4 regions of the Pseudoalteromonas sp. AS71 genome follow, and region 2 is predicted to be linked to each of the others. Evidence: predicted binding sites of a transcription regulator. Region 2 holds the regulator's gene; each other region holds the start of a gene.
The links. The regulator LexA, encoded in region 2, represses DNA repair genes until DNA is damaged. The targets are predictions, from matches to a motif close to TACTGTATNNNNATACAGTA.

Region 1 (3,218 bases), on a different contig from region 2:
AATATCAACCAACTCTAAAATAACTTGTTCAGTATCTGGTGTTTGTTTTTTCCACCATTTCCAACCATGATGATCTAGCATTTCAGCACACTCAACCCAAATAGCGCGGTACCATTCAAACCCTTGAGTAAACCATTGCTCATGTACTTTAGTATTCATGGCGTTTTGCATTTCTAGCATCACTACTAGCTTGTTTAAATTGGCAGACATATCAATTCCTGTCGTTTTGGTTGGCGTAATTTTCGTTGGTGTAATAATACAGATAAAATGCTGATTGTGCATTGCTGTATATTTTTATTAGTGTGCTAATTATGTTTATCGTGACGTCGTAAACTCATGCCATGAATCAATTAAATCAATGAAATCTTCAAAGCCACAACCACTACTTAAACCATTTTCTTCAAGCGCTAAATCGTCATCTTGATACGCTATTAGATCTTCGCTATCTTGATGAAGCGCATGGGCTTCAAATAATGCTTCGTCTTTCGTTAAGATTAAATCTATTTCTTGACCCTTCAGCGTTAGCGGCTCATAGCTTGAACTTACCGATGCAATAAGCGCTTGCACCATGGCCACTTTGTCTTTGCCTATTTCTTCGTTTAGCCAGCGACCAATAATAGCGTGTTCACTGCTTATTTTAATACGTAGCCCACTAATAGGGTCGCGAATAAATTGATATTCCATAGGGTTTGCCTGTAAATCTTTAATTGCGTAATTATATACGTAAACGCCCGTAAACCACAGGACATATAAAGCAAAATAGCGCCACAAGGGCGCTATTTTATTCAACTTTAAAGCCGTTAACTTCGCGATCTATAACGCGCTGCGTCAATGATCGACCATAAGTAAATAATAGGCACAAGTACAAAACCTACAAGCACATAAATTAGTGCATAACTTATTATAATAGCGAGTGCAAAAAATATAGCCGCTAAAATACGCCCTTGCACTAACTGCCCTAAACCAGGAAAAAATATATTACATAATGCTGCGATTACGTTACCGCCAGAACCTTGATCTGCCATACTAACCTCTGTATTTATTTGATTTTATAATTATTTACTTACACACTTTATGCCAATTTATTAAAGCTTACAAATCAAATAGTTAAATTAGCCTAGATTTAGAGAGTTAGTAAATTTTGCTAACTTTAGGTCAAATTAGCAATTTTTGTTATGCGTTTACGCTTTTTATTCGCTTAGTTAATTAGCAAGTTACTCGTTTTGAACACTATTTTATAAATAGCTGTTTATAAAAACAGTATTTTATTTAGCCTAACAAAAACACCTGTTATACTGGCCACAATATTGATTAAAAAGGCGTAACGATGGACGTTTCACAATTACTCGATGGCTTAAATGACAAACAACGCGACGCCGTTGCAGCCCCACTACAAAACATGCTGGTATTAGCAGGTGCTGGGTCTGGTAAAACACGAGTGTTAGTTCATCGTATTGCGTGGCTTATGCAAGTTGAGCAAGCCTCCGCTTACAGTATTTTTGCAGTTACCTTTACTAATAAAGCAGCTAAAGAAATGCGTGGCCGCGTTGAAGAAACACTAAAAGCGCCTGTAGGTGGTATGTGGATTGGTACTTTCCATGGTTTATCGCATCGTATTTTACGTGCTCATCACCGTGAAGCTAACTTACCTGAAGCCTTTCAAATTTTAGACTCTGACGATCAGCTTCGGATGATCAAGCGCTTATTAAAATCGATGAATATTGATGATAAAAAATGGCCTGCTAAACAATTTGGCTGGTACATAAGCGCCAAAAAAGATGAAGCACTTCGCCCTAAAGATATCCAAGCATACGATATTAACGAGCAAATGATGCTGCGTGTTTATGCCGCCTATCAAGAGGCCTGTGATAGAGCGGGCCTAGTTGATTTTGCTGAAATATTACTACGCAGCTACGAAGTATTAAAAAATAACCCTACGTTACTACGTCATTATCAGCAACGCTTTGCACATATGCTCGTAGACGAGTTCCAAGATACAAATACCATTCAATATGCTTGGTTAAAGTTACTTGCTGGCGATACTAACAGCATTATGATTGTAGGCGACGATGACCAAAGCATTTATGGTTGGCGTGGTGCTAAAATCGAAAACATTAAACGTTTTTTAACTGACTTTAGCGCAGAAACCATTCGCCTTGAACAAAACTACCGTTCAACCGCGACTATTTTGAAAGCGTCCAACGCATTAATTCAAAATAACTCAGAACGTATGGGTAAAAGCTTGTGGACCGACGGTAACGATGGCGAGCCAATCTCTATTTATGCAGCATTTAATGAGTTAGACGAAGCACGCTTTGTAAGTAGCAAACTACGCAGCTGGTTAAATGCAGGTAATGCCCTACAAGATGCCGCAATTTTATACCGTAGTAACGCGCAATCTCGTGTACTCGAGGAAGCTATGCTACAAGAAGGCTTAAAATACCGTATTTACGGTGGTATGCGATTTTTCGAACGACAAGAAATTAAAGATGCGTTGTCGTACTTACGCCTAGTAGGTAATCGTCAAGACGATGCCGCGTTTGAGCGTGTAATTAACACGCCAGCACGCGGTATTGGCGACAAAACATTGAGCCATATACGAGATTGTGCACGAGCAGAATCGTTACCGCTTTGGTATGCCGCAAAAGCAATTGTAGAACAACAGCATTTATCTGGTCGTGCTTCTGGTGCCGTAAGTAAGTTTGTAGAGCTAGTTGAACAAATTGAAGATAAAATTAGCGATCTAACTTTGCATGAGCAAGCCAAGTACACAATTCAAACCTCAGGCTTGATGGCAATGTACCAAGCTGAAAAAGGTGAAAAAGGCCGTGCTCGCGTAGAAAACTTAGAAGAGCTAATTAGCGCATGTGACCAGTACGAACTTCCTGAAGACGAAGAATACAGCTCGCCTTTACAAGGCTTTTTAGCACATACATCACTTGAGTCAGGTGAAGGACAAGCAGAAGAACACGAAGACGCCGTTCAAATGATGACACTTCACTCAGCTAAAGGCTTAGAGTTTCCGTTAGTGTTTATGGTGGGCGTAGAAGAAGGCATGTTCCCTTCTCAGCAAAGTAACGAAGAGTCTGGTCGTTTGGAAGAAGAGCGCCGCCTTTGTTATGTAGGCATGACACGAGCAATGGATAAGTTATACATTAGCCATGCTGAGAGTCGCCGTTTATACGGGCAAGAAAAATACCATAGCCCATCACGCTTTT
Region 2 (3,218 bases):
GGCGGCTCAAAAGGCCGGCCTGTTATACCGTTAAAGCTTTGCTGTTCATCTTTATTTATAACTGTAATTATAGGTGTGGTTAAGAAGTTCTCAAAAATTATTTGTGTTGGATTAGCCACCTGAGATGCAATATCGTCAAGGGAGGCAACATAATCAGCTTGCGTAAATGGGTTATTAAGAGTGCGTGTTGCAAGATGCTTCCCATGAACTTTATCAAGAGGGATAGCGCTCATTACTAAACCACCTAATAGCCAAGCTAAAATTTGTAATGCTAATAAATAACCTAACCATTTATGTAACTTGCGAGCATGTTTAAATATTTTTTTATTCATGTTTTAGTCTTATTATTTTTAGAGGCTAGTTTATTACATTAATGAGATAAGTTACTGCGACATTTTGTCGCAGTTTAAACTATAGCTTACTGTAATCATTTAAGAATAAAAAAGATTACACTTAAATTGCTAATATGATTTATTTGTATAATTGAGCTGAATGTTTGATATCTAGCTAGCTTTAAATGCTAATAAATACTTAAAAGCTGCGAAATATCCATATAAAGTGGTTAATAGAGCATAGTTGATTTGGTATAACGGTAAAACTGCGTTAAAGTTTGCAATGAAATTATTAGAGGATAAATACGAAACGATGTCGGAAATTCAATTTTTAAATGTAGATCTTGAGCTTGAATCAAAGCAAGATATTAGTTTGCTAGTGGCGGACTTAAAAAAAGTCGCTACGATTTTACATTATGACAAAGACGAATACCGTCAATTAGCGCGTATTGAAGCAACAGGTGTAGTAAACACGCCTGACAAAGCAATAAACCATATATGTGAGCTTATTGAGTCGTGTTCGCGTAACGCGCTAAAGCAATGGTTAAGCTGTTCACGTAGAACTTTTGATATTGGTTTTGAATCAGGCACTTCTCCTAAGTGCTTTAATCAAGCCTTAGATGCAGATACATTACTACGTATATCTGCGATTGGTGCGGGTATGGAAATTACAATTTACCCAATCGAAAAGTAACTATCTTCGCTCTACGACTGCTGCGGTCATTTTAGATACGCAGCACAGCTCATTGCGGCTATTTGTAATTTTTATTTCCCATACTGAACTACGTTTACCGATATGAAATGCTCTTGCCGTGGCTGTTAAAGTGCCGTTACGAGACGCTTTTAAATGACTTGCGCTAATTTCCTGTCCCACGCAGTAAAATTTTGTAAAATCGACAACAAAGTTAGCTGCATAGCTGGCAACTGTTTCGGCAAGTACAACGTTAGCACCGCCGTGAACCATCCCCATTGGGTTATGATGCTCAGGAATTGCCGGCATTGTGGCAACCAAGTAATCATCGCCAATCTCTGTGATTTCTATCCCCATAGTTTTCATCAGCGTACCTTGACCATTTATACCTTCATCTAGCTGTTTGCAAAACTCTAAAGTAATAGGTTGATACCAAATACTCATAATGACTCCTTTGCTTTTTTTATCATTTATAAACTTAGCTTTAGTTATATCCCTAAAATGTACACAAGTGAAATTACTTTGGCTATTTTAAGGCTTAATTTAAATTTGCGATTTTTATTTAACTGTATATACTCACAGTTAAATGTACTGTATGGAAAACCAGTTGTATGCGACCATTAACGAACCGCCAAGCTCAAATACTCGAACTAATTAAAGTTTTTATTAAAGACACTGGTATGCCTCCTACACGTGCTGAAATAGCGCAAACATTAGGTTTTAAAAGTGCCAATGCTGCTGAAGAACATTTAAAAGCACTTGCTAAAAAAGGCGCAATTAAGATGAAGCCAGGTGCAAGCCGTGGTATTCAGTTAATTGAAGAAGAAGAGCCAGAACAATTAGGTTTACCGCTTATAGGGCGTGTTGCTGCTGGTTCACCTATTTTGGCGCAAGAGCACGTTGAAAGTCACTGCAAAATCGATCCATTAATGTTTAAACCGGCTGCAGATTTTTTACTACGCGTTAACGGTATGAGCATGAAAGATATTGGTATTATGGATGGTGATTTACTTGCTGTACATCGTACTCAAACTGCTGAAAACGGACAAGTTGTTGTTGCGCGCTTAGACGAAGACGTAACTGTAAAACGTCTTGAGAAAGCAGGTCGTAAAGTATTACTTCATGCTGAAAACGACGATTTTGAATCTATTGAAGTAGATCTTGAGAATGAGTCTTTTAATATTGAAGGCTTAGCCGTTGGCGTTATAAGAAACGCTGATTGGATGTGACTTTAAAAATAGCTTTTAAACAAGCAGTTTTATAAATGCGTACTAATTAGTACGCATTTTTGTTTTAAAATTTGTACTAAAATAGGGCGTAAACAGCCCACTGACTATTCAACCTGTAAACTTTTTTGCACTTATAATTTCCCCTCCAAATGCGTTAAACCCCTTTGTTTTTCTCATCTTTTGAACTTCCTGTTGCCTAGCTAGTTGCTGATTTTTTGTTAATTACCCAATTACAACCTGATTGTTTTTTCTACTAAAACTTGCTTGTTGTTCATTTTTTAGCTAATTGTTAATGTGCTGAGCTAATAATAACTCACAGCTTTTTAGTTTTGAGAACACACAATATACACAAACATGTTGTTGGCGCAGCAAAACCAATCAATATTAAATGAGATTGGCTAAAAAAATAAAAATAACGAATTGGCGTTTAAGCCGTATGCCTCTTCGCTTTGCATTCGCAATAGCATCAAAGGAGCCACCACATGGGTAAACTGACCTCTACCTTGTGGCTTATATTATGTGTTTTTTCGCACCCAGTTTTGGCTAACAGCCAATACAATATGCGCAAAGGCGTAACCGATATAAGCAATAATGTATATCAGCTGCACATGACCATATTTATAATATGTTGTGTGATTGGGGTGATAGTGTTCGCAATTATGTTCTGGGCACTTATTCATCACCGTAAATCTAAAGGGGCTGTACCTGCCCAATTTCACGAAAGCACTAAAGTAGAAATACTTTGGACTGCAATTCCGTTTGTTATTTTAATTGCTATGGCAGTACCAGCCACTAAAACCCTAATTGCAATGGAAGATGCCAGCAAAGCTGATCTCACTATTAAAATTACAGGCTCACAATGGAAATGGCATTATGAATATATGGGTGAAGATGTAGAGTTCTACTCTATTTTATCTACCCCGCAAGATGAAATCGCGAATCTTGCAGATAAAAATCCTAACTACT
Region 3 (3,218 bases), on a different contig from region 2:
AAATCCAGGTATATGGCGCTCGGGGTTAACTAAGCTTGTCCAAGTATCAATTACTTTACCGTGCTGTACTTTAACTACGCCAATTTCGGTAATACGGTTACCGCCTTTTAAGCCGCCTGTGGTTTCTATATCGACCACACTGTAAATACGGTTAGGATCTACAAACCATTTAACCGCAGCAATGTGTACTGTAAAGCCTACGTTTTTTAAGTTATCAATAGTGGTTAATTGGTTGCGCCTAAGCTTATCGCCTGGGGCTTTTACTTCTTCAAAATGTACTTGGCCATTATTGATAACCATTAAGTCGGGGTAGCCATCTTTTAGCTGTAAATAATGTTTACTCATGGCTGTTAAGTGCGCAATTAACGCCTTAATAGGGCTGTTTAAAATGAGCGCTTCTAGTGGCTCTAATAAATTGCTACGCCATCTAAACAAGCCGTTAGGTTGCTCAAAGTATTGCGCTGCATTTTTGCATACCAAATTAAGTAATGCTTGCGACGTTTGGCACTGCGCTAAGCGCTCATTTATTTGTGTTTGCTGCGCTTCATAAAAATTACCAAGCCTTAATACTTGCGGATAAATATCAAACTCATTGCATGGCGGGTAAGGCGACTCTATAAATAACTCATGCCAAAATACTAAACCAAACAAACTTTGCCAAAGCGTGTTTTCGGTATTAAATACAGCCATACCTTGGCGAGTATAATAATCGTTTACGCCCTGCTCTACTTCACCTCGGTACAGTTCATCTATTTCTAGCACGCACTGAGTGTCGGCAAGCATGGCACTTAAACGCGAGCGTGTTTTTTTATTAAACTTACGCATTAAAAAATCGTCAGCAAAATACAGCAAATCATCAGTAAGTGGATTTTCGATAATGGCTTCTAATCGTGCTTTTACCCACTCTTTATTGCCAAGCCTGTATTGCTCTCTTATTTGAATTTCTTGTGCTTCGCTATCATCCACGCACCCTTCAAGTAAGCTAAAAGCAAGTTCGCTATCAACACCTTTTAATTGCCTATAAAGCCTAACTAATAATTTATTTTTTAATGCAACGGCAATTGCACCATGTGCAGCTTGCACTAAAACCTGCGACGCTAAGGCAACATAGTCGCTCTTATCGGTTATATTTTTAAACGCTAACCGGTAACGGTTTAATAAATAGTTTGATTGCGCTTCGTCTAGTGTTTCAAAGCGCGACAAGCTCTCACTGTGCCCTTCGCGCGTAGCGGTTAAGCCTAAGTCTCGCATTACAAAACGGTTTTGATGATTTACATCGCCACTGCTTAGTCTGCCTGCAAATAAAAACTCAAAATACTCGTAGTAATCACTGCGGTTATTAATTACATACTGGCTATAAAGTGGCGCAAGCTCTTGTGGGCATGCTTTAAAAAACTCACGCGCGATATCCACCAGCGCCCCTTTAGCGGCGCTCTTTTTAAAGCTTATTTGCTCGCCGTAATTACTTAGCAACTCAACCAAAGAAGGTTTGGTTAAGTGCGCTAAAAGCTGCGAATAATACTGCTCGTTTGGCTCAAATAAAATATCGGCTTTTTTAAGCGTATAAATAGCCTGATGTGGCGATGTTATTTCTTCATAATTGAGCGATTGCGCCTGAACCAAATAAGGCTTTCGCGAGTACACACGCGCCAACATGCACAGGCTTTGCTCATCAAGCTGGTTAATTTTACTAATAAATTCACTATGTTTAGGCTCAAGTAAATGCATACATTTACTTGTTACAAACTCAATAAGCTCTCTAAAATGCGCTAAATAGTATTTTGCTGGTAATTCTTTTTTCATAATATCGCCACAGCTGTATATAAAAACAGTATCTAGTATTTATGCTTATTATTCAATCTTAAACTTGTAACTAAAACACGCTATAGTGAGCTTATTAAAACAAATTCATTAAAAATAAAGGACTTACCATGAGCGCGCACCCATACGATGTTTTATCACTCAATAACGGCGCAAATATTATTTTTACGCCTTGCCCTGGTACAAAAACACAAAACCTAGCTGACTCAATCGCCACATTAAAGGCTGCTGGCACTAACATACTGCTTTCACTTATGCCGCAAAAGGAGCTTGAAAAAAACAACGTAGAAACCATTAATAGTGAGTGCAACAAGCACGATATAACCTGGTTTCATTTACCTATAAATGACGACGAAGCACCACAACAGCCTTTTACATCACGCTGGAACACCCACAAAACCGATATATTACAAGCCATATTACAAAAGCAAACCATTGCCATACATTGCAAAGGCGGCACTGGCCGCACAGGGTTGGTCGCTGCACTTATTTTAAATTCGGTAGGTTACACAAAAGAAGAAGTATACGGCCTAGTACAAGGCATTCGCCCAAAAGCACTGACTATAGAGCTACAAAAAGAGTACTTTGAGAACTTTGAGGTGTGAGACAGAGGTTGGGGAGGATTTAGCACTATAAATAGTGCTAATAATTCTATTTATAGCCTGTAATGAATTAGCACTGATAAGATTGATCACTTGTTATGCAACTCATTTAAACTTTGCCAAGAAATCATTTTTAATACATGCCTTAATACAGAAACTACTATAATTGTTAAAACGCATTAATTGCCAGATGACACCTTGTCCAAAGTCCAAATAAACTGGTTTTTTTGCTTTAAACCAAACATATCTAGGCCTTTTCCACTCAAAGAGGAAGTGTCCTACATGCGTGGATTTAATTATTCCATCTATTTTATCTGAGCTATGTATTTCTACTAACTCATTCGGACCTCGATACTCAGAAATAAAAGAATAAACGAAATGAGTTTTATGATTACTTGAATGAATAGATATATCTTCCATTGATTCATGCAGAGGATCAGGAAGCATCGCACGTAATTTTATGTTTTTCGCTAGATTACGACCATTTATTACCCAAATCATATCCCCGTAGAAATCCTCTCTTGATTTCAACTCAGCTTCAGACATTGGGGAGTTTTGAAATTCAATTACAATATTCTGCTCATTAACAACATCTGCAATATGCTTTTCACCACTTTTATCAAAGTATACTATTTCTTGATTATGATCTTCCCAATGATTTTTCCAATCTCGATGCCATTGGGATTCATTATCCCACCAAGGATCACAACTACATTTTACCTTGTGCGCCCAATGCCATCTAATTTTTGAACCACACTTTGCTACGGTTGGGCTACCACAATATATACAAACTCC
Region 4 (3,218 bases), on a different contig from region 2:
TGCTGATTACGCGATAGCCAGTCGCCAATAATTTCCTCGGTTTTGCCATAGGTCTCTGGAGAAGGAGGCACAGCATACATTTCGGCTGTATCAATAAAGTTTACGCCTTGCTCTAGCGCGTAGGCTATTTGTTCATCAGCATCGCTTTGAGTATTTTGTTTACCCCAAGTCATACTGCCTAAACATACTCTTGAAACGTTAATACCACTGCTGCCAAGTGGGCTGTATTGCATGAGAATTCCTTATTGATCGTCTTGAGAGTAGCTAACTAACGCTGATAAAAGAGGCTCTGCAATTGGCGCTTTTTGGCCTGTTTCAAAATCAAACATAACCACTTTTGAAGTGCCTGTTGTTGTTATAGCGTTTTGCGCGTGACTAAATACGGTGTAATTCATAACAAATCGATCTGTTTTTATATCAGAAATAGTAACGCCAACTGTAAGCGTATCTGGAAAAGTAACTGGGCGTTTATAACGAATGTTGTTTTCGCTTATTACCGGACCTACGCCATTAGAGCTTATTGTATCGAACAGATTTATTTTATTTAAGAAGTCGATTCGGGCTATTTCAAAGTAACGTAAATACACCACATTATTTACGTGTTGTAGTGCATCCATATCAGCCCACGCTACGGTGATGTCGGTATGGATAGGGTGCTGATCTTTAAACGTTTGCATTATTTATTGGCCCTTAATTTTAAAGTATTTAGATTATCAATATGGAGTTGTGAGCTCAAGGTAATTAATAGCATGTTTTTTTATAAGATGATTGTACCTGTTTAATTTTAGGTCTACAGTTAAATTACACAGACAAACACAAACACAAAAACACACACAGAGGTATGTATGCACAATATAATTAATTGGTCTTTAGCTTGTTTGGTTTTTATAGCCTCATTTACCTGCTACGCAATGGGTAATGAATCTGGCGCTATTATTTTGATGTTAGCGGGGTTTTTCTTCGAAGTTATGTTTTGGTTACGTGGCCATAAAGAGCCAGAAGATAATAAGCACTTTTTTTAATCGCTAACTAGGGCCTGTTGACCTTTCAGGATTAAAATTTGTTCAATCTAGGGGCTATTTAATCGCGGCGCGAGGTTTGTGACCTAGTGGGCTAAGTAAAAACCGAGCAACAAAGAGTAAATTGCCCCTAGGCAGAACCCTTCGGGCAGCGTATGTTTGGCATTTGTGCTACGTTATCGCCTATTTATGGGGAATAACCACACTACATAGGCTCTGCCTTGCCTAAATACCAAACATACTGCTGCAAATTTAACCTCGAAAGATAAACAGGCCCTAGGCTTGCTTATCACATTTGATTCTATAATAATGGCTGTATAAATAACCAGTTGTTGTTGTGGTGATGAAGAAGTTTATTCACATAGACATGGATTGCTTTTATGCAGCAGTAGAAATGCGAGATAATCCTAAACTTGCATGTGTACCGCTTGCTATTGGAGGCAATAGCCGACGAGGCGTGCTCTCAACCGCTAACTATATAGCGAGAGAATATGGCGTACGATCGGCTATGTCGAACTATCATGCTAAACAATTATGCCCCGATTTAGTTATTGTTCCTGGGCGCATGGCTGTATACAAAGAAGCTTCAAATCAAATACGCGAAGTATTTAGCCGCTATACAGACTTAATAGAGCCTCTCTCCCTTGACGAAGCCTACCTAGATGTAACAGACAGCACCGCTTGTAAAGGCAGTGCTACACTAATTGCACAGCAAATAAGAGCCGATATTTACAGTGCCACAGGATTAACTGCATCAGCAGGTATTGCACCAATTAAGTTTATTGCCAAAATTGCCAGTGACGAAAAAAAACCGAATGGTCAGTTTGTCGTTTTGCCTCATGAGATCGATGACTTTTTAGCGCAATTACCGCTGGGGAAAATTCCGGGGGTGGGTAAAGTAACGCTCGAAAAACTCAATTTAAAAGGCTTATATACCGGCAAAGATGTACGTGAAAAGGGCGTAAATTGGATGCAGCAACATGTAGGCAATTTTGGTGTATCGCTTTATCAAAAATGTGCAGGTGAGTATATTGGTAAAGTATCGACAGATCGCATTAGAAAATCTCTGAGTGTTGAACATACCTACGAATACAATAAAACAAGTTTGCAAGAGTGCTTAGATGAGCTTCCAAAACTCTTAGACGAATTAGTTTTAAGGCTTAATAAGCAACAATTACAAAACCGTATTAATAAATTGAGTGTTAAGGTGAAGTTTGCAAATTTTGTAGTAACCTCAGCCGACCAGGCATACCACGAACTAAACACTGAAATACTTGTTCAACTACTTACCAAGGCTTATCAAAGAGGTTTACAGCAGCCTGTACGATTACTTGGTATAGGCGTTGGTATTAAAAGTGAGCCAGAGCAAAACTTTCAACTGAGTATTCTTGATTAAGCTGTAAAGCCTGTAACTCCAAGTTGCCATTTATTGATAGGTTATGTGATTAGCTCATCGCTCCTTACTGGTCTTCAATATTTAAATCGACGATAATAGGGGCTTATGTTTTCTAACAGGACCTTATTTATGGCATACCCTCAAGCGGTTAGTGCAAGCCTTGAATGCACATCTCATGATGCGCTTATTATTATTAGTAATGACTTTTCTCAGTTACCAAATAACTCATTACGTGATGCTATTTTAGCTCAAGCAAACGTAGATTCTCGCATCGGTAAGCAAGTTACTTTATTAGTAATTGAAAACAAGCGCGTTGTACTTGCGCCAACCGGTCCGTTAAATAGAGATTACGACGACGTGCGTCGTTATTTTGATGCTGCTAAATTAGCAATTAACGAAGCAAAAGCGTCGGGCAGTATTAACCCTGCATTATTTTTACCAAATTTAAATGGCGATAGCCGTTATCAGCATGCTTTAGAGGTTGCTTATTTAGGCGCTTGCCAAGCCTTATGGCAGCCATTAGAAGCGCGTGAATATCACGGTGAAAGCATTGAACCAATTACACAGATTGGTTTAGTTGGCGCAAGCGAGCAAACTATTAAAGCTGTTAATGCAATTGCAGCTGGCCAATATGCAGCGCGTGACCTGTGTGGTACTGAACCTGAGCGTATGGCTCCCCCACGTTTTGCTGATTACTGCGTTGAATTGTTTAAAGGCTCAAACATTGCAGTTGACGTAATTGATGATATTGCAGCTATTGATAAAAACTACCCAATGCTAAGTACAGTTGCTCGCGCATCGTA

Region 1: a site for LexA is predicted at 1,244-1,263, ahead of uvrD (DNA helicase II). Genes of this name have one in related genera too.
Region 3: a site for LexA is predicted at 1,815-1,834, ahead of WNY98_RS14330 (exonuclease domain-containing protein). Genes of this name have one in related genera too.
Region 4: a site for LexA is predicted at 1,331-1,350, ahead of dinB (DNA polymerase IV). Genes of this name have one in related genera too.

The regions. Positions count from the first base shown of each region.
Region 1 is NZ_JBBMQZ010000045.1:2,719-5,936, forward strand. Features, by position in the region: gene WNY98_RS20405 (dUTP diphosphatase) at 1-210, opposite strand, end outside; gene WNY98_RS20410 (YacL family protein) at 316-684, opposite strand; gene WNY98_RS20415 (hypothetical protein) at 801-1,025, opposite strand; gene uvrD (DNA helicase II) at 1,328-3,218, shown strand, end outside.
Region 2 is NZ_JBBMQZ010000021.1:12,859-16,076, forward strand. Features, by position in the region: gene WNY98_RS15575 (membrane protein) at 1-332, opposite strand, end outside; gene WNY98_RS15580 (hypothetical protein) at 646-1,026, shown strand; gene WNY98_RS15585 (PaaI family thioesterase) at 1,027-1,467, opposite strand; gene lexA (transcriptional repressor LexA) at 1,635-2,252, shown strand; gene coxB (cytochrome c oxidase subunit II) at 2,735-3,218, shown strand, end outside.
Region 3 is NZ_JBBMQZ010000018.1:75,108-78,325, reverse strand. Features, by position in the region: gene WNY98_RS14330 (exonuclease domain-containing protein) at 1-1,803, opposite strand, end outside; gene WNY98_RS14325 (tyrosine-protein phosphatase) at 1,932-2,426, shown strand; gene WNY98_RS14320 (competence protein CoiA family protein) at 2,529-3,218, opposite strand, start outside.
Region 4 is NZ_JBBMQZ010000001.1:208,424-211,641, forward strand. Features, by position in the region: gene WNY98_RS01065 (aldo/keto reductase) at 1-233, opposite strand, end outside; gene WNY98_RS01070 (thioesterase family protein) at 243-677, opposite strand; gene WNY98_RS01075 (hypothetical protein) at 846-1,022, shown strand; gene dinB (DNA polymerase IV) at 1,363-2,415, shown strand; gene WNY98_RS01085 (leucyl aminopeptidase family protein) at 2,545-3,218, shown strand, end outside.